Regions from separate parts of the Rhizobium sp. T1470 genome, predicted to be linked through region 1. Evidence: riboswitches for the same ligand, from Rfam matches in the RefSeq annotation. Region 1 holds a riboswitch; the other holds the start of a gene.
The links. A riboswitch is a leader RNA that binds a small molecule or an ion and turns the genes downstream of it on or off. The one in region 1 is predicted to bind FMN.
Positions count from the first base shown of each region.

Region 1 (7,234 bases):
GACAGCCACACCCTCGATGTCGAGCTTTTGTGCCGGCTGGCCGTCGCGCTTCACGGTCAGCGCCTCGGTGATCACGGCTGGCTCCTTGGTTACGTCGATCGTGTAGATCGTCGGCTGCATGCCGAGCACGCTGTCGCTGACCGCAAACAGCTGGCCTGGCTTTTCCGGAACGGCAGCAAGGCCGGAGAGCGCCGAAAAGCCAACCGGGTTGCCGTCCTTTTCGGCGGCAACGATCTTCGGATAGGCGATCTCACCCTCGGCAAGTTCATAGATCATCACATGCGACCGCGGGCCACTATCCTTGCCGAGATCGACTTCGTTGGCGGTGGCGAGAAGATTGCGCGACGGAACGGCGACAGCGCCCTCAGGTGAAACGCCGGACGGAAGGATCTGGACGAGTTGAGGCACGGCACCGGTATCCTTGTAGACGCCGACGACGGAGGCGCGCTCCGCGAGCAGGAGTATATATTTCTGACCTCCGATCGTTGCCACTTCCAGGCCTTCCGGCTCGACACCCTTGGCGGATGAACGCTTGTCCGGATAATGACCGATATTGGCAACGGCGCGTTCGAAGGAGGCACCGGACTCATAGAGTACCTTGCCGGTTGTGTCGAAAATCGTGAAACCGCGCGAACCGCCTTGATAGTCGCCTTCGTTGGCGACGACCAGACGATCATTGTCGAGCCACTTCACAGCGTCAGGCTCGCGTGCGACGTTCTTGAGCTCACCGGCAAACTTCAGCGCGCCATCGCGCTTGGTGTCGATGCCTGCAAGATCGACGCTGCCCGCGGAGAAGTGCGTCTTCACAGACGCAGTTACCGCGTCAATGATGACGATTTCGTTGTTTTCCTGAAGGGTCAGGGCGATCTCGTTCTGATCGTTGAGGGAGACGAATTCCGGTTCCGGATCGTCGGCCGCGATCCCGGCAAGTCCGCTCAGCGCGACGTGCTTGATCGAGCCGCAATCAACCGTGCCATCCTTGATCTGGAATACGACCAGGTCGCCGGCTGGCAGCTGCGGAATCTTGCCGTCGTTCACCTCTTCGTCACGCTCGTTCTCGATTGCGATCGTGCCGAGGGTCTTGTCCTTGTTGAGCGCGATGGAATCCGGCTGACCGCCAAGATCACAGGTGCTCTCGATCTTCTCGGTGGCAACGTCAACGATCGCCAGGCGCCCCGAGGGCTTTGCCTTGCTCTTCGACGTATTGACCGCAACCAGCACCTTGCCCGCAGCGGATGTCACGGATGTCGGCTCGCCGTCCATCATGAGCGCCCCACCGGCCTTTGGTGCCTTGGCGTCTGAGATATCGACAAAGCAGATCGCACCGAGCGGGCTATCGCTGTAGATCAGCGTCATGCCGTCGTCAGTGGCCGTAATGATTTCCGCCGACGTGGCCGAAAGCTTGTCTTTTCCCTCCGGCAGGTTGGATGCCACCGGGAAGGTTGCGATGCGGTTGATAACGGGCTCTGCGGCGGCCGGAAAGGCCGCCGTCGTCAGAAGCACGGCAACAACCGCTGTCTTGCGCGAAAATATTGTCACGAAATCCCCCATGAATTCAAACACAGGGTTTTTGCGGGACGGGCATGACAGCGCAATGACACCTGCGCCGTATTCCGGCTGCGTTAGCCGGCCCCCTGCTCCTTTTTCATTTCGTTCCGCATGATGAAGAGCGATGCCCCGAGGATCAGCAGCGCACCCAACCAGAGATAACCGGTCGGGGCATAGCCGAAGACCAGCCAGCCGGCAAAAACATTCAGGGGAAGCTTCAGATCGTCGAAAGGCTGGATGTAGGCGGCATCGGCCGTGCTGTAGGCGAGCGTCAGGAAATATTGGGCCATGACGGTCAGCAGACCTGCCACGACAAAAAGGAGAAGCGTCAGGCCGGAGGGGATGCTGAGGCCGGCGGCCACAGCCAAGCCGCCGTTGATCGGAGTGAGGAGTGCCAGCAGCCCGACGGTGATGGTTTCGGGCCGTTCCACTCCGGTGAGACTCTTGGTGATCAGCGACGAGGCGCCCCACAGAAGGGCAGAGAGGATCGGCAAAAACGCCGCCCAACTGAAGCTATCGGACCATGGCTGCAGGATGATCATCGCTCCGACGAAGCCGGTACCGGTCGCTGCCCACCTCGCGGGACCGATATATTCACCAAGGAAGATGCGTGCACCCATGATGATGAAGAACGGCGAGGTCATCACCAACGCAATCGCCTGCCAGATCGGTACGGACGCGAGTCCTGCGACCCAGGTCGTCACGCCGAATGCCGCAAAGGCAACGCGCACGACATGGCGCCAGGGATAGCGCGTTCGCATCGCCCCGAGGCCGACGCGCCGGAGAAAGGGCAACGAGAAGACCAATGCAATGGCATACTGCCAGAAGGCTGCCGAGGCCGAGGGAAAGGCGAGCTTCATCGTCAGCCACTGTGTGAGGACATTGAGGATCGAGAAGGCAATGCCCGCGGCGACCATCCAGGCAGCACCGACCATTGCACGCGAGGCAGAAGATATCTGGGAAGTCTAATTCATGTCTTTCATCCGAAACCAACACAAATCAGGACGCATGAGCGCGATGTCACGGCAAGGACAGATTTCGCCCCGCCCGCTCCGCTCATTCTCTTTCATCCGGACTGTAACCGTCGGCTCCGGAGTTGCACCGGATCTGCTGACCCTTTCGGCAGATCGGCCGAAAGACGCTCGCGGGCTTGAGCCGAAGCTCTTACCGCCGGTGGGGACTTTCACCCCGCCCTGAGAACAACCATTTCATAGGACGTGCTTCGTGTGCCGACAAGTCCGCGAAAAGCAAAAAGGGTTCGGCCGTGGCCGAACCCTTCGAAACTTACACCGCCGGTCTGGTGGTCCGGCCGCCAAGCAAATTCATATCAGCCGTTTACGGCGTCCTTCAGGCCCTTGCCGGGCGTGAACTTCGGCACGTTGCGAGCCGGAATATCGACTTCAGCGCCGGTGGACGGGTTGCGGCCCTTCGTGGCAGCGCGATGGGAAACGGTGAAGCTACCGAAACCAGCGAGACGAACGTCGCCCTTGCCCTTCAGTTCAGCCTGGACGACTTCGAAAACAGCATCAACTGCGGAAGCAGCGTCGGTCTTCGAGAGTCCTGCCTTTTCGGCAACTGCGGACACGAGTTCATTCTTGTTCATGTTTCCACCCCTTTCTAAATGGTTCGAAACGACTCAAATCTATAAGCTAGGCGCAGAACGGAGTTCATCAGGCCCGCCGCACCCCAAAGACCCTGCAAATCAAGGAAATGCAAGCGTCTGCGTGTCGATTTCACAAAAAAAGGCTGGCGAAAACGCCAGCCTTTTCAGGGTTTTTAAGCAATTGGGCGCGAATGTGGCAAACATGGCTCAGTGAGCTATGGTTGCACCCGTTTCGTCGAGCCCTTCGACCGTTGCAATGACCGGCGTTTCCACCGTGCCATCCCACTCGATCGGCTCGGGTCTGCGGACCAGCGCATGCTTGATCACCTCGCCCATGCGGGACACCGGGATGATCTCCATGTTGTTCTTCACGTTGTCCGGAATCTCCGCCAGATCCTTGGCATTTTCTTCCGGGATCAGCACCTTCTTGATGCCGCCGCGAAGCGCTGCAAGCAGCTTTTCCTTCAGACCGCCGATCGGCAGCACGCGGCCGCGCAGCGTGATTTCACCGGTCATCGCGACGTTCCTGTCGACCGGGATACCGGTCATGATCGAGACGATCGCGGTTGCCATGGCGACACCGGCCGACGGGCCATCCTTCGGCGTCGCGCCTTCCGGCACGTGCACGTGGATGTCGCTCTTGTCGAAGAGCGGTGGCTGGATGCCGAAATCGACTGCGCGCGAGCGCACATAGGATGCCGCTGCGGAAATCGATTCCTTCATGACTTCCTTCAGGTTGCCGGTAACGGTCATGCGACCCTTGCCTGGCATCATCACGCCTTCGATCGTCAGCAGTTCGCCACCGACTTCCGTCCAGGCAAGACCGGTTACAACGCCGACCTGATCTTCGCGTTCGGCTTCGCCATGGCGGAAGCGCGGAACGCCCAGATAGTCGTCAATGTTCTCTGCGGTCACATGAACGGACTTCGTCTTGCCCTTGATGATCTCGGTGACCGCCTTGCGGGCGAGCTTCATCAATTCGCGTTCGAAGTTACGAACACCGGCTTCGCGGGTATACTGCTGGCTGATCGCCATCAGCGCATCGTCGCTGACCGAGAATTCGTTCGGCTGCAGCGCGTGTTCCTTGATCGCCTTCGGCAGCAGGTGCCGCTTGGCGATCTCGCGCTTTTCGTCTTCGGTGTAGCCGGCGATACGGATGACTTCCATGCGGTCCATCAAAGGTGCAGGAATGTTCAGCGTGTTCGCCGTCGTGATGAACATCACGTCCGACAGGTCGTATTCGACTTCCAGGTAGTGATCCATGAAGGTCGAGTTCTGAGCCGGATCCAGCACTTCGAGCAGAGCCGACGACGGATCGCCACGGAAATCCTGGCCCATCTTGTCGATTTCATCGAACAGGAAGAGTGGATTGGACTTCTTTGCCTTCTTCATCGACTGGATGACCTTGCCGGGCATCGAACCGATGTAGGTGCGGCGGTGACCGCGGATTTCGGCTTCGTCACGAACGCCGCCAAGCGCCATGCGGACATACTCACGGCCGGTCGCCTTGGCGATCGACTGGGCAAGCGAGGTCTTGCCGACGCCCGGAGGGCCGACGAGGCACAGGATCGGACCCTTGATCTTGGTCGCGCGAGCCTGAACAGCCAGGTACTCGACGATGCGCTCCTTGACCTTGTCGAGACCGAAGTGATCGGCTTCGAGAATCTTCTCGGCGTTGTTGAGGTCTGACTTGATCTTCGACTTCTTGCCCCACGGAATACCCAGCAGCCAGTCGAGGTAGTTGCGGACCACGGTCGCTTCAGCAGACATCGGGCTCATCTGCCGCAGCTTTTTCAGCTCGGCATCGGCCTTTTCGCGGGCTTCCTTGGACAGCTTCGTCTTCGTGATGCGCTCTTCCAGTTCGGCCATCTCGTCGCGGCCTTCCTCGCCGTCGCCGAGTTCCTTCTGGATCGCCTTCATCTGCTCATTCAGGTAGTACTCGCGCTGGGTCTTCTCCATCTGGCGCTTGACGCGCGAGCGGATGCGCTTCTCGACTTGCAGAACCGAAATCTCGCCTTCCATGAAGCCGAGCGCCTTTTCGAGGCGAGCCTTGACGCTGGTGGTTTCCAGCATCTCCTGCTTTTCGGTGATCTTGATCGACAGATGCGAAGCGACCGTATCGGCGAGCTTCGAGTAGTCGTCGATCTGGCTGGCCGCCCCGACAACTTCCGGCGAGATCTTCTTGTTGAGTTTTACGTAGCTCTCGAATTCGGAGACAACCGAACGGCTCAGAGCTTCGAGTTCGACCGGATCGTCCTGCGGCTCTTCGAGAACATGACCGAGGGCTTCATAGAAATCCTCGCGATCGGTGTAGGCATCGATCTCGGCGCGTGCGCGACCTTCGACCAGGACCTTGACGGTGCCATCAGGCAGCTTCAGCAACTGCAATACGTTGGCGACGGTGCCGACATTGTGGATGGCGGACGGTTCCGGATCGTCATCGCTCGCGTTGATTTGTGTGACGAGCATGATCTGCTTGTCCGATCCCATGACCTCCTCCAGCGCACGGATCGACTTCTCGCGGCCGACGAACAGCGGCACGATCATATGCGGGAAGACGACGATGTCGCGCAGGGGCAAAACCGGATATGCGATGCTCGCAGCTGACGTTTTCTTCGTCATTTTATTTCCTTTCCATCGTCCCGTTGCCGGGCTCTTCTGGCGCGGCCACTAGAACCGGGCCGCACTCCACTTGAGACACAAGTGGAGGTTCTGACTATGCTTTTCAAGCTGCGCCATGGCCGGTGTCCCCTCGGACATGACAGCTATGCTACAACGGAACACCTTCACTCTGGAGCGCCAGGCTGGACCGGCGCTTGCCACTTCCGCGCCGGCTAACACACAAGACCGAAACACACCAAACGGAATCATTCCATAATTGCCACGGACGTGGGAATCCGCAACGGCCGCAGAGGCGCTTTCCGACCTCTTTAGCAAGATTTATCAGGGTCGTGCACTGGTTTTCAAATAGAAAGGGGCCTGCCGACGGCAAGCCCCTTAAATTCACGGTTCGTATCGTCAAGATATCTCTAACGTCTCACGCCGAAGCGTTGGCCTTCTCGTCCTGTCGATCGGCGTAGATGTAAAGCGGACGGGCAGAGCCGCGTGCCACTTCCTCGGAGATGACGACTTCACGTACGCCTTCCAGCGCCGGCAGTTCGAACATCGTATCAAGCAGGATCTTCTCCATGATCGAGCGAAGGCCGCGAGCGCCGGTTTTGCGCACGATCGCCTTGCGGGCGATCTCGCGAAGAGCATCCTCGTGGAAGGTCAGTTCCACGTCTTCCATCTCGAACAGGCGCTGGTACTGCTTGATCAGCGCATTCTTCGGCTCGGAAAGGATCTGGATCAGCGCATCCTCGTCGAGATCCTCAAGCGTCGCCAAGACCGGCAGACGGCCGATGAACTCAGGGATGAGACCGAACTTGACCAGATCTTCCGGCTCTAGTTCACGCAGGACTTCGCCGACACGGCGGTCGTCTGGAGCCTTCACCGTTGCACCGAAGCCGATCGAGGTCTTCTCGCCGCGGGCAGAAATGATCTTGTCGAGGCCGGCAAAGGCGCCGCCGCAGATGAACAGGATGTTCGTCGTGTCGACTTGCAGGAATTCCTGCTGCGGATGCTTGCGGCCGCCCTGCGGGGGCACCGAGGCAACCGTGCCTTCCATGATCTTCAGAAGCGCCTGCTGAACGCCCTCACCCGAAACGTCGCGGGTGATCGACGGGTTGTCGGACTTGCGGGAAATCTTGTCAACTTCGTCGATGTAGACGATGCCGCGCTGGGCCCGCTCGACATTGTAGTCTGCAGCCTGCAGCAGCTTCAGGATAATGTTCTCGACGTCCTCGCCGACATAGCCGGCTTCGGTCAGCGTCGTCGCGTCGGCCATCGTGAAGGGAACGTCGATGATACGGGCGAGCGTCTGGGCAAGATAGGTCTTGCCGCAGCCGGTCGGGCCGACCAGCATGATGTTCGACTTCGACAGTTCGACTTCGCTATTCTTCGTGGCATGCGCGAGGCGCTTGTAATGGTTGTGAACGGCAACCGACAGGATCTTCTTCGCCTGGCGCTGACCGATGACATATT
Region 1 covers NZ_CP148091.1:1,908,812-1,916,045, reverse strand. Annotated here, with positions in the region: gene WGT02_RS09620 (esterase-like activity of phytase family protein) at 1-1,551, opposite strand, end outside; gene WGT02_RS09615 (DMT family transporter) at 1,623-2,483, opposite strand; FMN riboswitch at 2,603-2,753, opposite strand; gene hupB (DNA-binding protein HupB) at 2,876-3,151, opposite strand; gene lon (endopeptidase La) at 3,359-5,773, opposite strand; gene clpX (ATP-dependent Clp protease ATP-binding subunit ClpX) at 6,189-7,234, opposite strand, start outside.

Region 2 (7,234 bases), on a different replicon from region 1:
ACCAATTTGCCGAGCAGGCCGATCGGGAAGGATGGCCTGCTGCCCGTTTCCTCTCGGCCATCGCCGAGCATGAATTGGCCGAACGCGCCCATCGCAGGATCGAAAGACACCTCGCCGAGGCCCACCTGCCACCCGGAAAGACGCTCGACAGCTTCGCCTTCGACGCTGTTCCCATGGTCTCCAAGGCCCAGGTCATGGCGATTGCAGCCGGCGATAGCTGGCTCGCCAAAGGCGCCAATATCCTGATGTTCGGTCCGCCCGGCGGCGGAAAGAGCCATCTCGCCGCAGCCGTCGGCCTCGCGCTAATCGAGAACGGCTGGCGCGTGCTCTTCACCCGCACGACCGATCTCGTCCAGAAGCTTCAGGTCGCGCGGAGGGAGCTTCAGCTCGAAGCCGCCATCGCAAAGCTCGACAAGTTCGATCTTCTCATCCTCGACGACCTGGCCTACGTCACCAAGGACCAGGCCGAAACGAGCGTGCTCTTCGAACTCATCTCCGCAAGATATGAGCGGCGTTCCATCATGATCACCGCCAATCAGCCCTTCGGAGAATGGAACCGCGTCTTTCCAGACCCGGCCATGACGCTTGCCGCGGTGGACCGACTTGTCCATCACGCAACAATCTTCGAGATGAATGTCGAAAGCTACCGGCGGCGTTCGGCCATGGAAGCCAAACGCCAGCGCGGCAGACCCGCCTCATTCGCGACAATCAAAAGCTCTTCCCAGCTTGTCGCGGAGCGGCAATCAGAACACGATGAAACTCTTGCCAGCGACAATCAACATGATAACTTCGCTCCAACCGCGACATAAGAATCTCATCCAGATTGTCGCTCGCGTCTCATCCTGATCGTCGCGCTATATCCTTCAGTATGTAAGCGAGGCATTGAACGTTCTGCCTCGTGTTGCCGCGTTGAATGTGGCTCTCAATTTTGCGATCAACTTTCGAGAGCTGAAGCGTGTCCGCCCGAGCTGCTTCTGATACAAGCATGGCCGGCAAGGCTAGCATGAAGATCCTTATCAAACGCAATTTCATCATCTCAGAGTCCCTCGTCTGCTAGCAATAAGTGGCAATGTGGATGCCTGCTTTGATGGCCGCATTCCGGGCCTTTCGAGTCGACTGCGTAGGTTCTAATCTCGACACGCGAGCATACCGGCTTGGCGGCTGCTCAACGGTTCGACCGGTGTCAGGTATGTCAGACCCTGCTTGTTCTGTCGCATGGTAGCCCTCTTCGACGCATTTTCATCAACGATGATCGCACTTTTGGAAGTTTGATCTGAACGTTGGTCGCCAACCAAAACTGTCCGATCGCCTCGTCTCGTAGTCTGAACTCGGCGCATTTGACATCAAGAGATTATTATCTGATCCTCGGCTTGATCAAGCCAAAGCAGACAGAACGCACGCTCGAATACTGGTCGCAGGTGAGCGGCCATTAGGATTGAGCCGCCAGCGCCGAAACCGGAGGATCGAATGAGCGATCATGTATACAAAAAGGTGGAACTTATCGGCAGTTCAAAAGTATCGGTCACAGAGGCTATTGAGACCGCAATCGCGCGAGCCTCGAAGACGATGCGAAATCTCGATTGGTTCGAAGTCGATCAAATTCGAGGTCACATCAAGGATGGCGCGGTAGAACACTACCAAGTGGTAATGAAGGTCGGATTTCGAATTGACGACTGATGTATCTAGGATCGTGTCAGGCGATGTCATGACGGCCCGTGTCGTTCTCGAGGCAACTGTGGAGACACCACGCTCTTTCGAGCAATCTCCAAATTGTCCTTTGAGGCGGGTCCGGACTGGCACCGACAAAGCAAAGCGCCCGTTTGAAGCCATGATCACGATGAGGAAAATCGACGTCGCCGCGATCGAGGCGGTGCGGAGGTGATGAAAGGTCACCAAAGCCTTACCGTAGTACTTATGCGTACCCAAAAATCAAGGTGCTGTCCCTCTCATAAAAACCATGATGCACAGCCGAAGCTGTTCCATCTTCTGCTCCGGGCTGCTCCATCCATCGGGCGGTTCCATGCCTCCGAAGATCATGTCCATTAACAGGCGCGCACCACTCAGCGGGTCGTCGAGGCGCAGCAAGCCTTTCTCGACCTGCCCGCTTAGCCATTCGGCCAGGTCTTGCCTGGAGCGAAGAACCTCGTTTGTACCCAGCGCTTCCGCCAGTTCGGGAACAACAGACGAGTCCCTGACAATCGTCCGGACAAGGATTGCCTGATCGTCGCCGCCCCGGTCAATGCGGAATATCCTCGCGATCATCTCCTCGATCGGCGCCCAAAGTGGTCGGGCGCCGGATGCATTGACCTGCACGACTACGCGCAGGCTACAAATCACGACATTCGAAACAACGTCAACCATTTGCCACTAAAAGCGAACGCTGGCAGGACTTTCCACGGTTTTGCGGTGTAACCGTTGGGGATCGAAGTTCAACGGCCACAGAAAATAATAGATGATTTCAGGGATTGAAGGCGTCCAGGCGCCTCTGGCGTGACGTTCACCGGTTTTCCGCAATCGAATGGCCTTGGCTCCATCCAATCGGGTGCGCTGGAAAGTTCGAACGTCGATCTCGCCGGCGAATTGACCGAAATGATCGAGGCCAGCGTTCCTACACGGCCAATTCCAAGATGTCCAAACGGGCTCCGACATCATGGACTTGCTCGTCAACCTGAAGAGATAAGGACAGCCCGTAATGTGACAGGCTGGGCGTCACCGGCACACCGGTACTTGCGGCAACGTACTCGACGATCGTCCAGGCCCTTGCGCGTCCTCAGTGGGTCCGAGAATGGGGCGAAATGCCGACCCATGAGTACGGGCGCCGATTCAAGGGAGAGATCGCATCCCAACCGAACGCGATCTCTACGAAAGTTCAAGCCGCTCTCTCGGATAAGGTCATCGCGGTTCTATAGGCTATCAAGTCTTCGATCGTAACGAGATGGAGGCGATGGCGCTCAGCAAACGCCTCGAGTTCCGGTAATCGCGACATCGTACCGTCGTCGTTGGCCACTTCGCAGATTACGCCCGATGGAACCAGACCAGCAAGCTTGGCGAGATCTACCGCAGCTTCGGTATGGCCAGGACGGGAAAGAACCCCATTAGAATGAGCTCGAAGCGGGAAGATATGCCCCGGCCGCGCGAAGTCCTCCGGACGTGAGCCACCAGTGACAAGCGCTTGCACGGTTGCGGCACGGTCGGCAGCAGATATCCCGGTCGTCGTTTCCGGAATATAGTCCACGGAAACAGTGAAGGCGGTCTTGAGCACTTCGGTATTGCGCGGCACCATTAGAGGGATATCGAGCTCATCGAGCCTTTCGCCTTCCATCGCGACGCAGATGAGGCCACGTGCGTGGTTCATCATGAACGCGATCGCCTGCGGAGTAATTGCCTCTGACGCAATCACGAGATCACCTTCGTTTTCCCGGTCACGGTCATCGACAACGACGACAATTTCACCGCGCGCAATCGCGGCCACCGCATCGTCAATTTTGGAAATCGTCACTTTCTTGCCTTTCAAGGGTTAGCCGTTGTGAGTGGCGTGCATGGCCTGTCAAAGCCACCATTTTCCCTTGGGCGAACAAGCGTCCGGTTCCGCCCATATAGCGGAATCGTCTGCATTGCTCTCTTCCATCCGGACTGTAACCGTCGGCTCCGGCATCTCACCGGATCTGCTGACCCTCCGTTTATCCACGAAGGCGCTCGCGGGCTCCGAGTTGCCTCGATACCGCCGGTGGGGAGTTGCACCCCGCCCTGAGAACACCAGTAACATAGGGGATCGATGCGTTGTTTTGCAAGAGGCTTCCAGCCGCCGAGCAATCGAGAATATGATTCTTCTCGTGAACGCACCGTTCCCCATTGTCGAATAAGCTACGACATGATCAGGCCGCCATCGACATTGATCGTCTGGCCGGTGATGTAGGCAGCATCGTCGCTGGCGAGGAAGGTGACGAGACCGGCGACGTCCTCGCCCGACCCTGCCCGCTTCATCGGAATGCCTTCGACCCATTCCTTCATGAGTTCCCCAGGGCCATAGTTGCCGAGGAGCTTTCCCCAGGCCTGATCGTTGTAGGCCCACATGTCCGTCTCGATGATGCCAGGGCAAAAGGCGTTGACGGTGATATTTTCGGTCGCGACCTCCTTGGCGAGGCTCTGGGTGATCCCGACGACGCCCATCTTCGATGCGGCGTAGTGTGGCGTATAGACGAAGCCCTCGCGCGCTTGGCCGGAGGCGGTGTTGATGATGCGGCCGGCGAGTCCATGCTTACGCATGCGCAGAATTGCTTCTTGTGCGCACAAGAATACGCCCTTCGTGTTGACCGCCATGACTTTGTCCCACTCGCCTTCCGTCATGTCTTCGATGCGCGCGATGGTGATGACGCCGGCGTTTTGGATCGACACGTCGACGGTGCCGAAAGCCTTCTCCGCCGCGTCATAGAGGGCCTTTACGCTAGCCTTGTCGGTGACGTCTCCGACGAATGAGACAGCATTGCCGCCATCGGCCTTGATCTGCTCGGCGACCGCATGGACCGACTCTTCATTGGCGGAGACCACTAGATTGGCCCCTTCCCTTGCGAAGCGCTTGGCGATCCCAGCACCGATGCCGCGGCTGCCTCCGGTGATGACGACGGTCTTGTTTTCGAAGCGTTTCATACTCTCTTCCTTTCGCGGTGCCTGACGATGTCGGGCGGCCGCAAAGCAGCCCAAGTGCGTCACGCCTTCTTTCAATCGGCTGCAGATATGATCCCGGCGAACTCTGTCGCCTTCAGCGATGCGCCTCCGACCAAGGCTCCATCCACGTTTTCCGCCCCGAAGATGGCGGCTGCATTCGAGGCCTTCACAGAGCCACCGTAAAGAATCCTTACGTTGCGCCGATCTTCGCCAAGCCGCTCTTCGAGCCTCTGCCTTATCGAAGAATGGATCTCCTCGATCTGCTCTATGGTCGGAACCAGACCGGTTCCAATCGCCCAGACCGGTTCATATGCAATGACCAGGTTCGAACTGGAAGCACCCGCTGGAACTGAAGCGCGTAGCTGTGCGCCAACGACTTCGATCGCCTTTCCGTCACCGCGTTCACTACGGGTCTCGCCGACACAGATGATTGCGGTCAGTCCGGCCGTGCGAGCTGCGGTGACCTTGGTCGCGACCATGGCATCGGTCTCGTGGTGGAATACGCGACGTTCGGAATGACCTAGAATTACGAAGCGTGCGCCTGGATCGACGAGCATCTCCGCCGACACGTCTCCAGTATAGGCGTCCGAAATCTGCCGGTGGCAGTCTTGCGCGCCAATAGCGACGGTCGAATCCTTTGCTCGTTCGGCGGCCTTTTCTAGCAGCGTGAAGGGCGGGCAGACGACGATATCGCACGCCGCCTCGCCCGTGAGCCCCTTCAGCGCCTCGATCTCAGCCAGGGAGGAAGCGAGACCGTACATTTTCCAGTTGCCGGCAACCAACTTTCTCATCACATCACCAGCAGCAAAAGCCGCCGTCGACAAGCAGGTCAACGCCCGTCACAAAGCTTGCCGCATTCGACAGCAGGAACACCGCCGGACCGACAATTTCGTCGACCGTCGCCATGCGCTGCATTGGCGTCTGCTCTTCGAAGAGTTTGGTCTGATCGATCATCTCGGGGCGCGTGTTCATCGGCGTCGCGGTGTATCCGGGCGAGATTGTGTTGACGCGGATGCCCCGGTCGACCCATTCCATCGCCAGGGATTTCGACATGTGAATCACGCCGGCCTTGGAAGCGTTATAATGCGCCTGGCTCAGTCCCCGGTTGACGATCACGCCGGACATGGAAGCGATGTTGACGATGGACCCGCCTCCGTTCTTCAACATGGCGCGAGCCTCGGCCTGGCAAGAGAGGAAGACCCCTTTCAGGTTGATGTCCATCAACGTCTGATATTGTTCCTCCTCCATCTCCTCGGCGGGGTTGGCGTTGGCGATACCTGCGGCGTTGACTGCAAGTGTCAGTGCACCGAGTTCCGCCTCAATGCGAGCCACCGCATCCCCAAGGGAAGACTTGCTCGTGACGTCAGCTGCGATCTGGATAGAACGACGGCCAGTGGCCTGAATGTCATGAGCGGTATTGGCCAGCCCGTCGTCGGTTCGACGGTCGAGCAGCGCGACGTCGGCGCCGCACTGTGCGAGGCCGATGGCAATGCGCTGCCCAATCCCGCTGCCGGCGCCGGTGACGACGGCGACCTGGCCGCTGAGATCGAAAAGCTTCAGGGCGTTCAGAGTGATGTCGGACACCGCTCTTCCTTTCTCTGTCTGTTAGATTGTAGCTAGCTCCATGACCGAGACGTCATTTGCCTCGTCACGATTGAGAATGCCTGCCTGCTTGCCCTGGGCAAGCACGAGAATGCGATTGGACACGCCGAGAACTTCCTCGAGGTCGGAGCTCACGACGATGACCGCGACGCCCCGTTTCGCAAGATTGACGATGATGTCATAGATGCCCGCCCGGGCGCCGACGTCGATGCCTCTCGTGGGTTCGTCGAGCACAACGACCTTGGGATCGCGCATAAGCCATTTCGCGATCACGACCTTCTGCTGGTTGCCGCCGGACAGGTCCGAGGCATACTGCTCGGCGCGACCTTTTACGCCGAACTTGGCGACAGCTATTTCCGCGAACGAACGCTTGACGCGCGGCGTGATCCAACGCCCGCCAAGCTTGTCGAGGTTGGCGTAGATGATGTTCTCGCCGATCCGGTGACCGACGACCAGGCCCTGGTCCTTTCGGTCTTCCGGAACCATTACGATCCCTTTGGCGATCGCGTCCGTAGGATCACGCAGCCTAAGTTCTTCGCCTTCCAGCCTGATCGAGCCTGCGCTGATCGGATCCGCTCCCGAAATGGCGCGGACAAGTTCCGTGCGGCCGGCGCCGACCAGTCCGGCGATTCCAAGGATTTCTCCTCCCTTAACGTCGAAGGTAACGTCGCGGAACGAATTGGCCGGAGAACTCAGCCCGGACACCTGAAGTATTGGCCGATCGGTCGGCACCGGCAGCGTCGGGAACAAGCGGTCAAGCGAGCGTCCGACCATGCTCTCGACGATGGTTCGCACGGGTGTCGCGCTGTCGGCGAATTCCTGCACGCGCTCCCCGTCACGAAGTACGACGATCCGGTCGGTGATCTTTTTGATCTCCTCCATGCGGTGGGAGATATAGATGATGCCGACGCCCTCCGACCGAAGCTTCCTAACCTGTTCGAAGAGGGCTTCCGTCTCCGCGCCGCCA
Region 2 covers NZ_CP148094.1:201,573-208,806, forward strand. Annotated here, with positions in the region: gene istB (IS21-like element helper ATPase IstB) at 1-809, shown strand, start outside; gene WGT02_RS35245 (dodecin) at 1,468-1,677, shown strand; gene WGT02_RS35250 (TetR/AcrR family transcriptional regulator C-terminal domain-containing protein) at 1,930-2,361, opposite strand; partial or broken gene WGT02_RS35255 (flagellar basal body rod C-terminal domain-containing protein) at 2,479-2,680, shown strand; gene ribB (3,4-dihydroxy-2-butanone-4-phosphate synthase) at 2,870-3,499, opposite strand; FMN riboswitch at 3,613-3,759, opposite strand; gene WGT02_RS35265 (glucose 1-dehydrogenase) at 3,865-4,647, opposite strand; gene tpiA (triose-phosphate isomerase) at 4,719-5,456, opposite strand; gene WGT02_RS35275 (SDR family oxidoreductase) at 5,461-6,249, opposite strand; gene WGT02_RS35280 (sugar ABC transporter ATP-binding protein) at 6,271-7,234, opposite strand, start outside.
Region 2: it holds a riboswitch for FMN, as region 1 does, so the genes downstream of both, ribB (3,4-dihydroxy-2-butanone-4-phosphate synthase) here and WGT02_RS09615 (DMT family transporter) in region 1, are expected to answer to the same signal.